DNA from 2 places in the Nocardia sp. NPDC058499 genome. Region 1 is predicted to be linked to the other one. Evidence: riboswitches for the same ligand, from Rfam matches in the RefSeq annotation. Region 1 holds a riboswitch; the other holds the start of a gene.
What was found. Region 1 has a riboswitch for thiamine pyrophosphate ahead of ACFWPH_RS25550 (TenA family protein). Riboswitches for the same ligand answer to the same signal wherever they lie in the genome.
Positions count from the first base shown of each region.

Region 1 (3,542 bases):
CCCGGCACGCAGCCGAAATGTACGACCGTGGGGAACGCTGCGATATGGAGGCCGGGATGGCCAAGCTGTACGCCTCCGAGGTCGCGATGGAGATCGCCCTCAACGCGGTCCGCATCCACGGCGGGTACGGGTACTCCACCGAATACGACGTCGAACGCTATTTCCGGGACGCCCCGCTGATGATCGTGGGCGAGGGCACCAACGAGATCCAGCGCAATGTGATCGCGGCCCAGCTCGTCGCCCGCGGGGGTGTGTGAACCATGCGGGTTTTCCAGGGAATCGAGGAGGTGGCGGCCGCGGTCGGCACGCACCTCGGCTTCAGCGACTGGATCGAGGTGACCCAGGCCCGGATCGACGCCTTTGCCGACGCGACCGGCGACCATCAGTGGATCCACGTCGATCCCGAGCGGGCGGCCGCGGGCCCCTACGGCAGCACGATCGCGCACGGGTACCTGACACTGTCGCTGCTGCCCGCACTGGGCGCCACGATCTTCGATATCGACGGCGTGCGGATGAAGATCAATTACGGCATGAACAAGGTCCGCTTCCCCGCGCCCGTACCGGTCGGATCGAAGATCCGGTGCGGCGCCCGGCTGGAATCGCTCGAACGGACCGCCAAGGGCGCGAACCTGATCACCACCTACACCATCGAGATCGACGGCGCGCAGCGTCCGGCGCTGGTCGCCGAGGCCATCCGCGTCCTGGTTGATTGAGGAGCGAATTCCCCATGACACGCGCAGCATTGGTGGCGCCCGTCCGCACCCCCGTGGGCCGCTTCGGCGGAGCGCTGAAAGATGTACCGGCCGTGACCTTGGCGACCACCGTCATCAAAGAAACCGTCGCACGATCCGGAATCGACCCCGAACGTATCGACGATGTCGCCCTGGGCCAGTCGTACGCGAACTCGGAAGCCCCGTGTATCGGCCGCTGGGCCGCCCTCGACGCCGGGCTGCCGATCTCGGTCGCCGGATTGCAGACCGACCGCCGCTGCGGCACCGGCCTCCAGGCATTGGTGACCGCCGCGATGATGGTGCAGACCGGCGCCGCGGAGGTTGTACTCGCCGGCGGCGTGGAATCGATGAGCACCATCGAGCACTACACGACCGGCGCGCGCTGGGGCGCCAAATCCGGTGGGCTGCACCTGTTCGACCGGCTCGATCGCGGTCGCGAACGTTCCCAGCCGGAATGGCGATTCGGCCGGATCAGCGGAATGATCGAAACCGCCGAGAACGTCGCGGCGAAATACGGGATCACCCGGGCGGAATCCGATCGGCTCGCCGCGGAAAGCCATCATCGCGCCCACGCGGCCTGGGAAGCCGGGCGCTTCGACGCCGAGGTCGTACCGGTCGAGGTCACCGATCGCAAGGGTGCGGTGACGGTATTCGCCCGGGACGAGGGCATCCGGCCCGAGACCAGCGCCGATTCACTCGGGAAGCTACGGTCCATCCAGCCCGGCGGCGTGGTGACCGCGGGTAACGCGAGCCAGCAGAACGACGCCGCCGCGGCGGTGCTCGTCGTCGCCGAGGACCGCCTCGACGAACTCGGTCTCGAGCCGATCGGCTTCCTCGAAGGCTGGACGGCGGCCGGCTGCGACCCCGCCCTGATGGGCCTCGGCCCCGTCGCCGCCGTGGACAAACTGTTCGCCCGCACCGGGCACGGCTTCGCCGACTACGACCTGATCGAACTCAACGAAGCCTTCGCCTGCCAGGTCCTGGGCGTGCTGCGCGGCTGGGGCTGGGACGACCGGGACAAGTTGAACGTCAACGGTTCCGGGATATCCCTCGGCCACCCGATCGGAGCCACCGGTGTCCGCATGCTGACCACGGCACTGCACGAACTCGACCGCCGCGGTGGCGGGCGCGCGCTGCTCACGATGTGTATCGGCGGCGGCCAGGGTATGGCGGCGTCGGTGGTATCGGCCTGAGCCCGAGACCGGGCCACTTGTCAAGCGACGCGCCACTGGTATGGTCGGATTCGTTCTGACACGGGGTGCTCCGCACGAGGCGGGGCTGAGATCACACCCGAGAACCTGTCCAGGTAATGCTGACGAAGGGATGTCTTGGCGTTGTCCGCGCATACGACGGAAACCGGCCGCTTCACCGATCACCTCTGGGACCGGACGAAGGCGCTGCGCGGCGCCATCGACGATCTCGAATTCCTCCGGTTGCTCGGCGCCGGCATCCTGCCGCCCGAGGTTTTCCGCACCTATATCGAGCAGGATTCGCTGTACCTGACCGGATATTCGAAGGTGCTGGCCATCCTCTCGGCCAAGGCACCCGATGCCGAGGCCGCACGGTTCTGGGCGAATTCGGCCGCCTCGGCGGTATCGGTCGAATCCGCCCTGCACGACGAACTGCTCGGTAGCGGGAAACTGCCCGCACGTGTGGGGGAACCGGAGCATTCGGCCGCCTGCCTCGGCTACGTGTCCTATCTGATCGCGACCGCCGCCACCGAATCCTATGCCGTGGGCGCGGCGGCGGCGCTGCCGTGTTTCTGGATATACGCCGAGGTCGGGCGGGATCTGGCCGCCCGCGCGGCCGCCGTCCTCGCCGCCGATCCCGACCACCCCTACGCGCGGTGGGTGGCCACCTACGGCGACGAGGAGTTCCAGGAATCGGCGGCCGCGGCCCGGACCATGGTCGACGCGGCGGCGGAGGTCGCGAGTGAACGGGAACGCGCGGCCATGAGGACGGCGTTCACCGTCGCCACCCGGTACGAGCTGATGTTCTGGGATACCGCCCTGCATCCGCAGCCGTGGCCCGCCCCGTGAGCGGCCGCCTCCGCCGGATCCTGGCCACGGCCGCCGCCGCGCTGGTAGCGCTGTCGGCGCTCACCGCCTGCACCGCGGGAACCGACGACGACACCATCCGCTTCGCTCTGGACTGGACGCCGAATACCAACCACACCGGGTTGTTCGTGGCACAGCAGCGGGGCTGGTTCGCCGAAGCCGGCCTGGACGTGGAGATCCTGCCGTACAACAACACGGCCGTCGATACGGTCATCGACGCCGGTAACGCCGAATTCGGTATCAGCACCCATAATTCGTCGACCTTCTCCCGGGCGTCCGGCGGGCATACGCTCTCGGTGCTCGCGCCGCTGCAACACTGGGCGACCGGTATCGGAGTCGAGGCGGACCGTGCCGATATCACATCCCCGAAGGACCTGGACGGCAAGACCTATGCCGGTTTCGGTGATCCGGGCGAGGTGGAAGCGCTGCAGCAGGTGATCCGCAACGACGGCGGTACCGGCGAATTCGAATCGGTCACCCTGGGGACTTCGGCGTACGAGGCGGTCTATTCCGGACAAGCGGATTTCACCGTCTCCTACCTCGCCTGGGAGGGGATCGAGGCCGAACACCGCGGCACACCCATGAAGTACTTCCGCTACACCGATTACGGTTTCCCCGATGCCTACGCCATCGTGATCGACGCCAACCAGGACTGGCTGACAGCCAATCCCGACCGCGCGGCGAAATTCGTCCAGGCGCTGCAACGCGGATACCAGTTCGCCGCCGACGAACCCGCGGCCGCCGCCCAGGACCT
Region 1 covers NZ_JBHXMZ010000009.1:159,221-162,762, forward strand. Annotated here, with positions in the region: gene ACFWPH_RS25535 (acyl-CoA dehydrogenase family protein) at 1-257, shown strand, start outside; gene ACFWPH_RS25540 (MaoC family dehydratase) at 261-713, shown strand; gene ACFWPH_RS25545 (acetyl-CoA C-acetyltransferase) at 728-1,924, shown strand; TPP riboswitch at 1,976-2,072, shown strand; gene ACFWPH_RS25550 (TenA family protein) at 2,066-2,770, shown strand; gene ACFWPH_RS25555 (ABC transporter substrate-binding protein) at 2,767-3,542, shown strand, end outside.

Region 2 (3,542 bases), on a different contig from region 1:
GAACAGCTGGGGCGAAACCCAGGTACTGGGCATAGATCTGGAGAATTTCGTCCTCCCGCAGGGTCCGTCCATGGTCCGGATCGCCACCGAACCCGATATCGCCTGGCTCGAGATCCACCGCCACCGCGGCGACGAACCCAGCGGTCACACCGCCACCGTTCCCCTGCCGGAGGTGCTGTGCGCGGTGCACGAAGGGCAACTGGGATTCGCGTCACTGGGCCTGCCCAGCCCCATCGCCATCGCCCGCGGCGCCCTCACCACCGCCTCGGACGGCCGGCACTGGGTCGGGCTGTCCTGTGTGGCCGTACTGGCCGCGCACCGCCGCCACGGACTGGCCGCACTGGTCTGCGGAGAACTACTGCGCTGGGGCCGCGACCGTGGCGCAACGCACGCGTACGTGCAGGTCGAGGCCGGTAATGTGGAGGCACTGGAACTTTTCGGCGAGCTGGGTTTCCTCGACCATCACAGCTACCGCTACGCCGTGCCCGGCGGTTCCGTACCGGCGCCGTAGCCGCGGCACATCTCAACACAGACGGGAATTCAGTTGCGACTGGCCACCTGGAATGTCAATTCGATCCGCTCCCGGCAGGATCGCGTGCTGGCCTGGCTGGACCGCCAGGACATCGATGTCGTGGCATTACAGGAAACCAAATGCCGCGACGACCAGTTCCCGTTCGAACGGTTCACCGAGGCCGGTTACGAGGTCGCGCATGTGGGGCTCAACCAGTGGAACGGGGTGGCGATAGCGTCGCGGGTCGGGCTGGAGGATGTGGAGATCGGCTTCCCGGATCAGCCCGGATTCGACCGGGATGCCGCGGAGGCGCTGATCAGCACGCCCACGGTCGAAGCACGTGCGCTCGGGGCCACCTGCGGTGGTGTCCGGGTGTGGAGCCTCTATGTGCCCAACGGCCGCGCTCTGAACGATCCGCATTACGAGTACAAACTCGCCTGGCTCGCCGCCCTGCGCGACAACGCCGCCCGCTGGCTGGCCGAGAACCCGGGAACCGAGACCGCCCTCGTCGGCGACTGGAATATCGCACCCACCGACGACGATGTGTGGTCCACCGAGTTCTTCAGCGGTAAAACCCATACCTCCCAACCGGAACGAGATGCGTTCACGGCCATTACCGCGACCGGTTTCACCGATGTGATGCGGCCCTTCGCACCCGGGCCCGGGGTGTACACGTACTGGGATTACACGCAGCTGCGTTTTCCTCGTAAAGAAGGTATGCGTATCGATTTCGTCCTCGCCTCCCCGGCCCTGTCGGCGACCGTGGTGGACGCGGGAGTGGACCGGGAGGAACGCAAGGGCAAGGGTGCGAGTGATCACGCGCCGGTGATCGCGGAGTTCGATATTCGACGCGAGCAGTTGGGCGACTCAGGTCCAGTCGAGTAGGGCGTCGGTGGCGAGGATGACGTTCAGTGGCTCGGGGATTTCGATATCGGTGCCGAACGGGAGGGTTACCCGGGAGGCGTACCGCCCGTCGTCGGGTTCGCTGAGGATATTGATCTCCGCGGAACCGCGGTCGATGAGCAGGTAGAGCGGGATACCGGTCGCGGCGTACAGGAACGGTTTGTCCAGGCGGTCCCGGAGTTCGGTGTGCTGCGCCCGGGAGGTGACCTCGATGGTCATCAGCACCGGTTGCGGATCCGACCATTCGCCATCGCCGGCGAACGCCGAGGCGGGCGCGAGAATCGCGTCCGGGCGGACGCGGCTGCCCCCGCCGCGCCCGGCCCGCAGGCCGCGGTCGGCGAAAAGCCACAGTTCCGATCTGCGCGGTACGAGGAACCGGGCCAGCCACTGGATGACCCGGCTGTGGTTCGCGTCCGGGCGCGCCTTCGCCGCGAGCAGGCCGTTGAGGTATTCCAGCCGCAGTCCCTCGGATATGCGCTGAGCCGCGGCGTCGAGTTCTTCGAACTCGTCCACGGTCATCAGCGATCCATGCGAGAGCGTCACCGTTCGACCCTATCGCCCACATCCGCTGAAACCCGCACGAACACCCGGGCGCGAAGAGTTCGCCACCGGCCGGTCGCGGCCCGCCCGGTTCTGGAGCGACCAGAGGGAGGGAGCGCAGCGACCGACCGGCGGGAGTGAAGAACCGGGCCAAAAGGGCCCCGACCCCGCGGCGCCGGAGGCGACGCCATAAATACAGCGACGCCATAAATGCAGTATGGTCGGCGGTGGAAAATTACACACCCACGGGGGCTCGCACCAGCGGGCTGAGAGGACGGCTAGCCCATCCGGGCGTTCAGGGCCGTCGACCGTATGAACCTGACCGGGTAATGCCGGCGTAGGGAGCAAAAATGACGGTTACATCTGTCGATTCCGTGACCACGGGTCCGATCGAGGGCAGCGTCAAGCACTACCGGGACGTGGACGGTCTGCGGATACCGGTTCGCCGGATCGCGCTGACCAACGGCGAGAATTTCGATGTGTACGACACATCTGGGCCGTATACCGATACTTCGGCGACCATCGATCTCGAGGCCGGACTACCGAAGTTGCGCGATACCTGGGCGAAACCGGATGTCGCCGGCCCGCGCACCCAGTTGGCGTGGGCCCGGGCCGGGGTCGTCACCGACGAGATGCGTTTCATCGCCGCGCGTGAGGGCGTCGAGGCGGAAGTGGTGCGTGCGGAGGTCGCCGCCGGACGCGCGGTGATCCCGGCCAATCACCGGCATCCGGAGCTGGAACCGACCGTTATCGGCAAGAAATTCCTGGTGAAGATCAATGCCAATATCGGTAATTCCGCGGTGTCGTCGTCGATCGCCGAAGAGGTCGAGAAAATGGTGTGGGCCACCCGCTGGGGCGCCGACACCATCATGGATCTGTCCACCGGTAAGAACATTCACGAAACCCGCGAATGGATTCTGCGGAACTCACCGGTCCCGGTGGGGACGGTGCCGATCTATCAGGCGCTGGAGAAATGCCACGGTGATCCGGCCGCGCTCACCTGGGAACTCTACCGCGATACCGTGATCGAACAGTGCGAGCAGGGCGTCGACTATATGACCGTGCACGCCGGTGTGCTGCTGCGGTACGTGCCGCTCACGGCGAAACGGGTCACCGGGATCGTCTCGCGCGGCGGGTCGATCATGGCCGCGTGGTGCCTGGCCCATCACCGGGAATCGTTCCTGTACACGCATTTCGAGGAACTGTGCGAAATCCTGGCGCGTTACGACGTGACATTCTCGCTCGGCGACGGTTTACGGCCGGGTTCCATCGCCGATGCGAACGACGAGGCGCAGTTCGCCGAACTCCGTACACTCGGCGAGCTGACCAAGGTCGCGAAATCGCACGGTGTGCAGGTGATGATCGAGGGTCCGGGGCATGTGCCGATGCACAAGATCGTGGAGAACGTCCGGCTGGAAGAAGAGCTGTGCGAGGAGGCCCCCTTCTACACGCTCGGCCCGCTGGCCACCGATATCGCGCCCGCCTACGACCACATCACCTCGGCCATCGGTGCCGCGATGATCGCGCAGGCCGGGACGGCGATGCTGTGTTATGTCACGCCCAAGGAACATCTGGGCCTGCCGAACCG
Region 2 covers NZ_JBHXMZ010000004.1:260,399-263,940, reverse strand. Annotated here, with positions in the region: gene ACFWPH_RS14870 (GNAT family N-acetyltransferase) at 1-511, shown strand, start outside; gene ACFWPH_RS14865 (exodeoxyribonuclease III) at 545-1,396, shown strand; gene ACFWPH_RS14860 (Uma2 family endonuclease) at 1,379-1,957, opposite strand; TPP riboswitch at 2,190-2,315, shown strand; gene thiC (phosphomethylpyrimidine synthase ThiC) at 2,305-3,542, shown strand, end outside.
Region 2: linked by a shared signal. The riboswitch ahead of thiC (phosphomethylpyrimidine synthase ThiC) and the one ahead of ACFWPH_RS25550 (TenA family protein) in region 1 are both predicted to bind thiamine pyrophosphate.